One region of the Alteromonas sp. 4NS20-0143 genome, then DNA from elsewhere that is predicted to be linked to it. Evidence: predicted binding sites of a transcription regulator. Region 1 holds the regulator's gene; each other region holds the start of a gene.

Evidence for each region. The regulator FNR, encoded in region 1, switches genes on or off when oxygen is low (the NO sensors DNR and NnrR bind a similar motif). The targets are predictions, from matches to a motif close to TTGATCTAGATCAA.
Region 2: a site for FNR is predicted at 1,293-1,306, ahead of ccoG (cytochrome c oxidase accessory protein CcoG). Genes of this name have one in related genera too.
Region 3: a site for FNR is predicted at 1,428-1,441, ahead of apt (adenine phosphoribosyltransferase). Genes of this name have one in related genera too.
Region 4: a site for FNR is predicted at 1,583-1,596, ahead of AC27HD_RS13505 (cytochrome ubiquinol oxidase subunit I). Genes of this name have one in related genera too.

The regions. Positions count from the first base shown of each region.
Region 1 covers NZ_BAAJLR010000001.1:500,704-503,825, forward strand. Annotated here, with positions in the region: gene ttcA (tRNA 2-thiocytidine(32) synthetase TtcA) at 1-1, opposite strand, end outside; gene uspE (universal stress protein UspE) at 181-1,104, opposite strand; gene fnr (fumarate/nitrate reduction transcriptional regulator Fnr) at 1,222-1,962, opposite strand; gene AC27HD_RS02145 (sulfite exporter TauE/SafE family protein) at 2,010-2,669, opposite strand; gene ccoS (cbb3-type cytochrome oxidase assembly protein CcoS) at 2,656-2,871, opposite strand; gene AC27HD_RS02155 (heavy metal translocating P-type ATPase) at 2,873-3,122, opposite strand, start outside.
Region 2 covers NZ_BAAJLR010000002.1:764,953-768,074, reverse strand. Annotated here, with positions in the region: gene ccoG (cytochrome c oxidase accessory protein CcoG) at 1-1,228, opposite strand, end outside; gene AC27HD_RS07050 (hypothetical protein) at 1,660-2,025, shown strand; gene AC27HD_RS07045 (DUF3016 domain-containing protein) at 2,079-2,627, shown strand; gene AC27HD_RS07040 (acyl-CoA dehydrogenase family protein) at 2,890-3,122, opposite strand, start outside.
Region 3 covers NZ_BAAJLR010000013.1:2,244-5,365, reverse strand. Annotated here, with positions in the region: gene dnaX (DNA polymerase III subunit gamma/tau) at 1-748, opposite strand, end outside; gene apt (adenine phosphoribosyltransferase) at 841-1,377, opposite strand; gene AC27HD_RS17795 (HvfC family RiPP maturation protein) at 1,713-2,471, opposite strand; gene AC27HD_RS17790 (HvfB family MNIO-type RiPP peptide maturase) at 2,471-3,122, opposite strand, start outside.
Region 4 covers NZ_BAAJLR010000006.1:128,830-131,951, forward strand. Annotated here, with positions in the region: gene AC27HD_RS13505 (cytochrome ubiquinol oxidase subunit I) at 1-1,417, opposite strand, end outside; gene AC27HD_RS13510 (Tll0287-like domain-containing protein) at 1,675-2,340, opposite strand; gene AC27HD_RS13515 (sigma-54 interaction domain-containing protein) at 2,552-3,122, shown strand, end outside.

The sequences.
Region 1 (3,122 bases):
TAATTAACTAACTTAGTTTGTGTGAAAGCCGCCATTATACAATAAAGCGGCTTTTGTTAACTATGCTTGTGTACGTTAAATATCTTCGCTTACAGTTTCATTACGCCCTGTTACACACGGTCGCTATTTTTTAGCGATTTCTCAGCGTAAATAGCGGGCACCTTGAGGCATTTGTCAGCACTACACGGTATAGGGCGACACAAATCCGTTAGGCTTTATGGCTAACACGTCGCAATTTAGCGCATCAATAACATGTTCTGCGGTATTGCCAATCAGCGCCGCCGATATGCCAACCCGCCCAACGGTGCCAATGATCACCAGCTCAGCATCTATCTCTTTAGCAACTTGTGGGATAACACGTTCAGGTAACCCTTCTTTTACAATACATTTGTTAGGGGCAATGTCGTGTTTTGCTGCATGGGCATTCATTTCATCAAGATGATGATTTTTAACCGCGCTGTGGTACTTCTCCGAATCAAACTCGGGAACCTCTATGGCAATGTTGAGCGGAGTAGCGGGGTAGCTATTGACCAGATTAACATGGCCTTTTAGCAGCCGAGCATATTCATTGGCAATGTCGGTTATTTTGTCATTCAGGGCTGCGTGTTCTTCATCTTCGCTGCCCACGTTTACCGCCGCAATAATTTCACCATTTTCAGGCCAGTCATGGTCTTTTACTAACAACACTGGGCGAGGGCACTTTCTCATGAGATGCCAGTCGGTTGGCGTGAATATAACAGAAGCTAGGTCGTCGTGATTTTTTGTTGCTTTGACGACTAAGTCGATTTGGTTGTTAAGCGCATAATAAATGATGGATTCGTACGCTTTATTGTTCCACTCAACCACTATGTCGATATTGGAAAAACCTTGCTCTTTGAGCTGCTGTGACAGTCGCTTAGATTGGTCTTTAGTGACAGCATCGCGCATAGTATCGCGCTCGTCAGGGCTTAGCATGGTGGTCATATCGTAAGATAGGTCGTACACAACCATTAGCGCAGTAACCGTTGCGCCTGTTTTTTGGGCAACCTCGAGAGCGCGGCTTAACGCAGGTTGGTTGTCACGCTCAGCATCGACTACCGCTAAAATGTGATTACACTCAATCATAACTTCTCCTTCCTATGAAGCTCTTCATTAAGTGTAATAGACAATAGGGAAAACGTGGCTTGTTTTAGATCAAAATTTTAACAAATTTGTCAAAGCCTTCTACCACGTTAACGTGCGCTAACCATTGCAAACAATGCTCGGCCCTTTAAGGGCGGTGACTTTGCCGTCGATAGCATCAAAATCGAGTATGGTGATCAGTTTGCCATCCACTTTAATTAACCCTTCTTTTTGAAAACGACTCAGTAACCGACTGATAGTCTCAATAGTCAGGCCTAAGTAATTCCCAATTTCGTTGCGAGTCATGGTTAGGTGAAACTCTCGGTGAGAGAAACCACGCTCTTCAAAACGCTGAGACAAGTGAGATATAAAATAAAGCAGGCGTTCTTCAGCAGTGCGTTTATTGAGCATCATGATCATATCGTGATCTTGCTTTATTTCAGCGCTCATAAAACTCATGATTTGATGGCGAAGCTTGGGAAACTGAACAGACATTTCATCAAGGGTGTCGTAGGGAAGCTCACATACCATGGCCGTTTCTAGCGCCTGGGTGTAGCTTTGATGTCTACTTTCGCGAAGCGCATCGAAACCCACAATATCACCAGGGAAATGAAAACCGGTTATTTGTTCTTCACCATCTGAATTAGTCACAAATGATTTGAACGATCCGGTTCTTACTGCAAATAATGACGTAAACGTGTCGCCGTTATTAATTAATGTGTCACCTTTGTGCAGCGGCTTTTTGCGTTCGATGATGTCATCGAGAGATTCAATCTCGGTCTTATTCAACGCCACTGGTAAACACAAGTGACTGAAGCTGCAGTTTTGGCAGTGGATAGAGAATCCGCTTCCTTTGCTCATAATTTCTATTCTCTGTAAGTTCACACCCCTAAATGGTACAACATCATTTAGGATAATGCGCTATAAATAAGATAAGCTGCATATAAGGCCATGGCAATGGCGATGCATTGTCGAACAGCACTATGCTTAAACCCCTGAATAATATACTGGCTACTGGTGCTTACAGCAAGCAAGGTTGGCAGTGTACCCAGCCCAAAACACAACATGATACCAGCGCCTTGAACCGCTGAGCCCGCCGCGAGAGACCAGGTTAAGGTGGAGTAAACTAGGCCACACGGCAACCACCCCCAAATAAACCCATAGGGTATGGCACTAAAAGGGGTTTTAAAGGGGAGAAAGCGTTTTGAAACCGGCTGGATATAGCGAAATAAATGTTTGCCCACACTCTCAAGCGCCGTAAGCCCTGTCCACCATTTTCCTAAATAGCATGCCAATAAAAATACCATAACAGCACTTAAAATGGACAACGCATAACTGGCCACGGGCACAAAGTCGGAGGCCATTTTGCCTAAGGCGCCGGTGATTGCACCTGCAAGGGTGTAACTAATAATACGACCAATGTTGTAGGCAAGAGTGAAGGGAAGTGCAGGTTTATCTTTTGGCGTTACCATTCTAAGCGCCGATACAATGCCACCGCACATTCCAACGCAGTGCACGCCGCCGGCTAAGCCAATCAAAAATGCAGAAAAGTAATTAATCTGATCCATACTTATCTTGTTCTTGTTGAAGCTTTTTGCGTTGTTCGGCCAGCTTCTTCTCTTCTGGCGGTAAGTCGTCATCAAACAAAATGCTGTAACCTTGTCGGTCTAAGTCTTCAAATTGATTTGATTTAACAGCCCAAAAAAAGATAACGATCGCAAGAGCAACAATGATAATCGCAATGGGAATTAAGACATAAATAATGCTCATGTTATTTGCTCAATAATCGTGTTGAATTTGTAACCACAATGATACTGCTTAACGACATACCTACAACAGCCACCCAAGGGGAAAGTAAACCCGAAACGGCAAAAGGTAGAATGATAATGTTATACAGCACAGACCAACCAATGTTTTGGCGAATTTTTTTCCGGGTTTGGTGCGCTGTATCGATAAGCGCCGGTACAGACAATAACTGATCGCCCAACAAGATGACATCTGCAGCGGTTTTAGCCACATCA
Region 2 (3,122 bases), on a different contig from region 1:
TTTCTATGGTGTAGGATTGACGCTTCTGTGTCTTGTTCAATACCTTGATGGTATACACATTTTCAATCAGTCCTTCGTTAGTCTCGCGATACAGAGAGTTCCTATCGCGAATAATATCGACTTCTGTAGGGCTGCGAGTGTAGATATTGGCGAACAACAGGCCAATCATGATCACAAGTACCACAAAGTAGCCGATGAGCTTAGGTCGTATAATATGGGTTTTACCGCCAGCCAACTCTTCTTCAGAAGTAAAGCTAATGAGTCCTTTGGGGTAATTCATTTTGTCCATGACACCGTTACACGCGTCAACGCACGCACCACAGTTGATGCATTCGTACTGCAATCCATTTCGAATATCGATGCCGGTAGGACAGACCTGTACACACAAGTTACAGTCGATACAATCGCCTAACCCTTTTTCTTTCACCTCTTCGTGACTAAGCTTGCGTGGGCGCGGGCCTCGTTTTTCGCCGCGGTTGGCGTCATAAGATACGGTAAAGGTATCTTTATCGAACATTGCAGATTGAAAGCGAGCGTAAGGGCATATGTGAGTACACATAATTTCTCTCATGTAACCTGCGTTGCCGTAGGTACACACGGCAAAGAAAATAACAAAAAAGCCAGCCCAGAAGCTTACGTTGAAAGTAAAAAAGTCGACAAATAACGCGCCAATGGGCGTGAAATACCCAACAAAAGTAAGCGCCGTTAACAGAGCAACACCCACCCATGCGGTGTGTTTAGCCGTTTTACGCATAAATTTATCGGCATCCATTGGACGCTCGTCTAACTTAATTCGCTTATTGCGGGGCCCTTCACATTTCTCTTCAAACCACGTGTAAATATATACCCAGGTGGTTTGTGGGCACATAAAACCGCACCACACTCGACCTGCAAAAGTGGTAACAAAGAAGAGGGCGAAAGCCGACACAATAAATATGTAGGCTAATAGCGTAAGGTCTTGAGGCCAAAGTGTTAGCGAAAATATCGTAAAGCGCTGCTCACCAATATCGAGTAAGACGGCCTGCTGGCCGTTAAATTGAAGCCAAGGAATGATGGCGAACAAGCCAAGAAAAATAAGCCCAAAAAATCGGCGGAACGATTCCAGCGGCCCTTTTACGGCTCGTACATAAATGCGACTGCGGGAGTCGTGGCGTTTACCTTGACCGTCTCCCTTTGGTTTGTGCACTTTTACCGGTGTGACATTTTTGACCGGTATTTGTTCGTTCATAAATAAACCTTAGCTAACATCCTTAAATGGCGCGTGGAGTATACCAGCAACAGGATTGTCATGATTAATGTAGATCAAGAATGTTCATTATGATCGTACTTTTTAAACTTTCAGTCAATACTGAAAGTTCAGAAAGTAAGTTTTCATATAGGTGAATAATCTACAAAGTGTAAACCATATCCAATAATAAAAAGCGCATTCGCATACTGACGTATTATTAATTGTGTACTAGAAAGTAATCACAATAGTGTAATATCAGCGTATATGCTTTACTACGACTCAAGTATCTAGAATTGATTTTAGTAACACGTTAAACACCATAGCGCGCAAAGTAGCGTTAGTTTGAACGCATTTACAAGAGGTGTCATTCACATGTCAGCGTTAATCAAAGCTATTAAAAGCCGCCATTAAGATAGGTTATGTAATACGTTATGCTACGGTTTTTTATCATTACTGCTGAAATTATTGTGCTTGTGTTAATCTTGCGCTCTCCCTTTGTTCAATACTTGTTTGAAGGCATTCAAAACTCTGTATCCGATTGGTTCATCTCACTTTCTACGCTGCCAGAGCAGCGCGCGCTAGAAAGTTTACGTAGTGATATCACGACACAGCTAAAACCATTAAAGCCCTACCAACAAAACTATGTTGAAAAAATCACCGTATCTACAGATAGTGTTAAGCGGTTTTATGCGAATTATTGTGAAAAGGACGATATAAACCCCAACTTTTCGGGAACCAAACGCGCTCAACTTTGCCATACTATTACGCAGTCTTCTCTAATGCGAAAGCCAGATTAATATCTAGAAACGCCGAAAACGTTTGCGAGAAGACCGAACCGAGGAGAGTAAACGTGAAAAAGTTGTCTACCATAGCAGCCTCTTTATGTACGGTGTTGTTAAGCACTGCCGTCGTATTGCCATCTCATGCTGGCGAACTAAAAGTAACGTGGAAAGAGCCAAAGTCTTTTACCGATGTGCGCCCTTCAAATGAGTCTCGAGCTCGTTTTCGTGAACGCACCCTTAAGGCGTTAGAAGCCCATTTAGTTGAGTTAGCCGCATCTTTGCCGAAATCTCACACGCTATCGATGGTTGTTACCAATATCGATTTAGCCGGCCAAGTGTGGCCCAGTCAATTTATTGGTTTTGGCAACAACATGGGCGCAGACGTGCGTGTAATACAGCGTGTTGATATACCAAGAATGACGTTCAGTTATTCGTTAACCGATAGCAGTGGCGAAGTACTGAAAAGTGAAGATGACTTCAAGCTTAAAGACATGGGCTTTATGGATACCAATATCCGAAACATGAGAAATGAAAACCTCTTTTATGAAAAGGCCATGTTAGATGATTGGTTTGACGATACGTTCTCAGACACTGAAAGCCTAAAGAACGAAGGCTAATAAGATTTAAAAGTACATGGAAAACTGCAAAAAAAGGTCGGCTTGAGTGCATAGCGTTAACTATGCAATTCTAGCCGACCTTTTTGTTTTTGTTGCCAGTACCTTTGAACAAGTACTTTTAGAAAGTACCTTTTAACAAGTCCTTTTCGCGTATATTTTTAGCGAGCACCTTGTCACAGCTTTTTCGAAGCCAATGGCCTGTGGTAGGTACATTTCACCTACCACCTTTCACCTACCACTTAACAGGCAATAGCCAGTAGCATTACAAGTAGTCGAACTCGTCGCCGCTAATCGCTAGTGTACTATCTGGCCCTGCTTTATACGCTACTTTGTGTGCGTCGCGGCGAGGTAAAATACGCTGCATGTAAAAGTCTCGGGTTTTCACTTTAGAAGCTGCTAATACCGCATTATCTGAGCGCTGCGCCTTATCAGCCATGCTGTACCACAATACGCCAATTAGCGAGTATGCGCTGTAATTTAGGAAGTCGCATGCCG
Region 3 (3,122 bases), on a different contig from region 1:
GCAGCTGGTTTTTGTCCATTAAACCAAGCATGTCAGTAACTACTGATGCAGTTACTTGGTTTCCGCCCTGCGCAATGGCCTGGTCAGTTAAACTGAGCGCATCACGCATACTGCCTTGTGCGGCTCTTGCAAGCAGCGACAGCGCTTGAGGCTCGAAGCTCAATTGCTCCTGCTCTAGAATATGGGTAAGTTGACCAACAATTTGCTCTCGCGACATGGCCTTGAGATTAAACTGAAGACAGCGAGATAAAATGGTGATGGGCAGCTTTTGTGGATCGGTGGTCGCCAACAGGAATTTTACGTGAGGAGGCGGCTCTTCCAGCGTCTTTAACAACGCGTTGAAACTGTGTTTCGAGAGCATGTGTACTTCATCTATGAGGTACACCTTGTAGCGGCCACGAGTTGGCTTGTACTGCACATTGTCCAGAAGCTCTCGCGTATCTTCTACTTTCGTTCTTGATGCCGCATCAATCTCGAGCAAATCAACGTAATTTCCTTGCTCAATTTCTTTGCACGTATGGCACTGTCCGCAAGGATTGGCTCCCTGACCTTCTTCACAATTTAAGCTTTTAGAAAAAATACGCGCTATTGTCGTTTTTCCAACGCCTCGTGTGCCGGTGAACAGATAAGCGTGATGCAAACGATCGTTATCTAAGGCATTTGAAATGGCTGACACCACATGCTCTTGGCCGACAAGTTCACCGAACTTCCCTGGTCGCCATTTCCTTGCTAATACCTGATAACTCATTATTGTACTCTTTGCCTCATCACGCCTTGTTATGCCTCATCAAGCTTAATCACGCCTTATTGTGGCTTTCTTGCGCCCTTTTGAATGGCTAACTACTCGCCTTCAAACTCGCAAATTGAATAGCTTTCAATGTTTAGTTCGGTCAATTTTTTATGACCACCTAAATCGGGTAGATTAATAACGAACCCAGCGTGGTTTAACTCACCACCCAATGAGCGAATGAGCTTCGCCGATGCAGCGATAGTTCCGCCGGTAGCAAGAAGGTCATCAATCAACAATACCTTGTCGCCAGGGACAATTGCATCGCGATGGATTTGTAGCGTATCTGTGCCATATTCTAGCTCGTAGCTTTCACTTACAACTTCTCTGGGCAGCTTGTTAGGTTTGCGTACTGGGATAAATCCGATACCCATCTCAATTGCTAAAGGCGCGCCAAACAAAAAGCCGCGAGCTTCAGTGCCTGCGATCTTTGTGAATCCCATGCCCTGATACTTTTCAACAAGTAATGAGATACAGCTTTTAAACGCCTTGTGATCTTCTAAAACGCTAGTTACATCTCTAAATAATATACCTGGCTTTGGATAGTCAGGAACGGTTTTCACTACTGATTTTATATATTCTGCAGTCACGATAATACCTTATATGTCTGCTTTATAACCAGAACGTGAACCAACCGGCGATGATATGCATCAACGGAAAAGCGAGTAAAGTTACTAATGAACCTAAGAAGTACCATTTGTTATAGACTTCTTTAAAATCTTCATTGTCAGCCATATGCACTACCTAAACAATAATTGTGAACAAAAAAATGGTCGTAAATGTTAATCGAAAGCAAGCCCGATTGACAGCGCTAATATAGTTAAACGCTCACAATAAATACAGTTGGTAGGTAAAGTTAATAATAGACACTTCAAATGATAAAAAATTAAGCACTGTGCCGTTTATATTTAGAGATTTTGCAGGCTTATACCGGCATTAATATCCCTTTTTGCAGCAAATCGACGACCGTTTGTTCCATTCCCGCTTTGAGCGTTGGCTGAGGAATACTTGGCACCTGCTCAATCAGTTGGTCAGCTAATACCGCTAGTGAAATGCCTTTTTCAGCTACCTCTACGGTATGTACCAGCATGGCGGTCATCGCAGTTAAATGAACAAATTGAACTTGATATTCTTTATCTCGATACACGACATAATACTGGGGCATGTCCATAGGGCTATCGGGCAAATGGTCTGGACCAATAAGGTGCACCGCATAGGAATATGACGCTAACGTGGCGAATGGTGAAATTTTTACCTCGGTAATATCCTCACCTGATAAGTAAAGCGAGATGCTCTCACTGCTTTTACGCGTGGCCACTTCTAGCTCTAGCCATTCATAATGGGCTAGCTCACAAGAAAACGCTGGTAGTTCAAAACCCAAAGCGGGAGATGTTGCTAAGTATTCTACAAACTCTTTACTGATGTCGTTAAAATAAGGAGACCTGCATTGATGTTCAATAAAGAACTGACGGATTACTTGCTCCCATTGGTTTTCGCCATGTTGAGCAATGATAATAGATTTAAAAACTGGAAGTGCTGAGCTAACGAAACCATTTATGTTGCTGAAAAATAGCGACTGGTAGATTTTCATCCGTCTTAAGTGATCATCATTTTTCGCGTTAAGCGTTGAAGGGTCTTTTATCGCTTGTACAAATTCACTCTGGCTTTGTTGTAACGAAGCCATCACGCAACTCCCAAACTTGAAGAGTTCATTTCAGTAGACGCGTGTTTTGACTGTATTGCTTTAATTTTACGCACTTCGTTGAGTAAATTATCCACAGACGGAATGTTGAAGTCACGCTCTAGCAAAGTGGGGTAAACGCCATGTACGCTATAGGCATAGTCTAATAGTTTCCATACTGGCTCAATAACATCGGCTCCGTGTGTGTCCACTTTTAAATCTGCAGCCTCGTCGTAATGCCCCGCAATGTGGCCGTAAACTATTTTGTGAGACGGAAGCCCTTTAATAAACTCATGTGAAGAATAGTTGTGGTTAATACTGTTTACGTAAACATTGTTAACGTCTAGCAACATAGAGCAGCCAGACTCAGATAAAACAGCGTTGGTGAATTCAAGTTCAGAGATATCCTGATCTGGCGCAACATAGTAAGACACATTTTCTAATACGAGAGGTCTCTCGAGAATGTCCTGTACTTGCTTAATCCTAGAGACAACGTGCTTAACCGCCTCTTCAGTAAATGGAATAGGCATCAAATCATACATATGGCCGCTTCCAGAACAATAGCTTAAATGCTCGCTGTATAGGCCTATATTGTTGGCATCTAAGAACTGCTTTACGGTTTTTATAAATTCAACATCAAGCTTATCACCGCTA
Region 4 (3,122 bases), on a different contig from region 1:
CAACATCACTGACAGCAAGATTAGATACAGAGGCATGCACGGGTAATATTTCTGCAATTGACCACGGCTGACGCCCATATTCGGCCACAAACCACCCTGCTTCACTGGCTACCCAAGGTAGAGGCAAGCTAAACAAAGACGCTTTCAACAGCCAGCGGGGCTGAGTAATCCGGTGTTTTGTGCTGTAGTAAAAGGCACAGATAAACAGCGCCAACATGATAAAGCCAGACGCCACCATCAATCGGAAACTCCAGAACAGCGGAGCGACGGGCGGAATACTGTAGTCCACCGCTTGTTGCAACGCTAAGTCAGACGGGTTGGTAACATCGTTAGCGTAAGGCTCTAGCAGCATGGCATAGCCTAAACTGTCTTTGTGCGCTTCAAACGTGGCGAGTTCTTGCTCTGTTGCCGTGCCGCTTCGCACGCTATCAAGCAATTCATACGCTTTGATGCCTTCCAAAATGCGCGCTCGATTTTGTTCTTTGAGATCCTTTATCCCTGTGACTTCTTCAGTGAGAGAGCGAGTGGCAATAATGCCCATAGCCCACGGGATTTGAATTGCATATTCGGTCTCTTGCTTTTCGTCGTTAGGCAATCCAAACACAGTAAAGGGAGCAGGCGCTGGGTGCGTCTCATACTCGGCTTCAACCGCCGCAAGTTTTACTTTTTGCACATCGCCAAGTTCATACCCGCTTTCGTCACCTAATACGATGACCGATAGGGTTGCTGCTAAGCCAAAGCTTGCCGCAATAGCAAACGAACGACGGGCAAACGCAATATGCTTGTGATTAAGCAAGTAATAGCTAGATATAGCTAACACAAAGATAGCGCCGGTGACGTATCCTGCTGAAACCGTATGCACAAACTTAACTTGCGCCACAGGGTTGAAAATAACTTCAGCGAAGCTCGTCATTTCCATGCGCATTGCTTCAAAGTTAAACTCTGCACCTACTGGATACTGCATCCAGCCGTTAGCAATGAGGATCCACAGTGCAGAGAAATTTGAGCCAATGGCTACCAGCCACGTTGCCATAAGGTGTTTAACCTTAGACATTTTGTCCCAACCAAAGAAAAAGAGACCTACAAAGGTCGACTCTAGAAAAAACGCCATTAATCCTTCGATGGCAAGGGGAGCACCAAAAATATCACCCACGTAATGGGAGTAATATGACCAATTCATTCCAAACTGGAATTCCATGGTAAGGCCTGTCGCCACGCCAATAGCGAAATTGATACCAAACAACTTGCCCCAAAACTGAGTCATTTGTTTGTATATTTCTTTACCGGTCATGACATAGACCGACTCCATAATGGCCAGCAAAAAGCTAAGCCCCAGGGTTAGGGGTACAAATATAAAGTGGAACATTGCGGTTAACGCAAATTGCCACCGCGATAGTTCTATTAACGTATCGCTCATGGGTTATCTCCCTTGTATCTTAGATGCGCAGCTCGCATCTGGCGTTGGTTAAAGTAATTGGCTTAATGCATGTAACAGCTAGCAGCAAAGCTCCCCTGCTGTAAAAGCAACGAGCAAACTGATTTACCGTGATAAAAATTATTGCATGGAGGAAGAGGCAGGGTTTTGATCTAACGCAAAGGACTGACGAGATAAAAAATGTCAAATTTGACAATTAAATGACAAATTTGACATGTCTTGAGTATAAATGTGGGTAGCTAATCTGCCTGTGGCTTAGGTGGCAAATAGGTAAGAGAAAAGGCACCTCTTAAACTTCCAACATCAAATCCGGTGGCCTCGTCGTTGGGGTATGCTTCTTTGATGGTACGGTAAACGTCAGGCGCGATATTATTGCCATGGCACGCTGTGCATACTTGGCCAGTTTGAATAGCCTTCATATATCGCACTTCTCCTGTCTGCTCATCCACATGCATCGCTTCTAAAGGGCCTGGCAGGTTTTGTGATAGCTGCTCAGCAAAGTGAGCTAGTTGAGTTTGTTCCCATTCATCTGCTGTATTATTAGGGTTTCGTACTTTTAATGCGGTTCTACCTACTGTCCAACCCTCGTTACTTAACGACTGTGCTATGGGCTCTGCCACCAGTTTACACTCTGCGACGCCTGCCTCTAAGCCACCGCGTTTAATCGCTTGCTGCAGCCTTACTTTTAGCGCGCCGCCGAGGGCTTTTGCATGGCCTCTGGCTTCCATGCGGATGTCTTCTAAATGATCTGGTGAAGCCGGTTTCTGTGTTGCATTTGCCGCCCCTGTGGCCAGTATGGCTACGGTGCAAGCGAAGGCACTGATGACCACAAGCCCTTTGCGTAGAGGCGTTTTTTTGCTAGTACTTATACTTGTCGCGATATTGTCAAATGAGTAGGGATTCATCTTGCCAACCTTAGGTGTTGATTGTTTGTTTAATTCCTCAGTGTTTTCGCACTATTTCAACGTATTTCAGCGGTGAAAAGGCTGTCTTAACAGCAAAGGTTCTGCGTTTGATAAACAAGCAACGTGCCAACGTGATAGTATTTGGAATAATAAATTAGGATTAGCTAATGTATTTTGTGAGTGCGATATGAATATATCTATTATTCAAGCCATGATTAACGCCATTGATAAGCCTGCTATTTTTATTAGCCCTAACTACGTTATTGAAGCCGTCAATAAACCGTATCGGGACACCTACCCTGTTGATATAAAGTTAGGTTTCAGCACTTGCTATCACGTGTCTCATCGAAACAACAAACCATGTAATGAATGCGGTGAAACCTGCCCAATGCAGGAAAGTAAAAAAACAGGCAGGGCAGCGAATGCGGTGCATATTCACGCCACTAATGAAGGCCAAAGCTATTGCGACATTCTTATGCGGCCAATATTCGGTAGCGCGGGGGAACTATTAGGCTACCTGGAAGTATTGGATAAGCTGACATTTGCGTCGAATAGCCCGTCCCCCGGTAAAATGATTGGTGAGTCTGAGGCGTTTAAAGCCATGCTGAATAAAATTAATCGTGCGGCTAAATCAGACATTTGTGTACTTTTACAAGGTGAAACTGGGGCGGGAAAAGAGCTTGTATCACAGGCTTTGCACTCTGCAAGTTACCGTGCCAACAAGCCTTTTGTTGTGATTGAATGCACAGGGCTGTCTGATGCGTTATTTGAAAGCGAGCTCT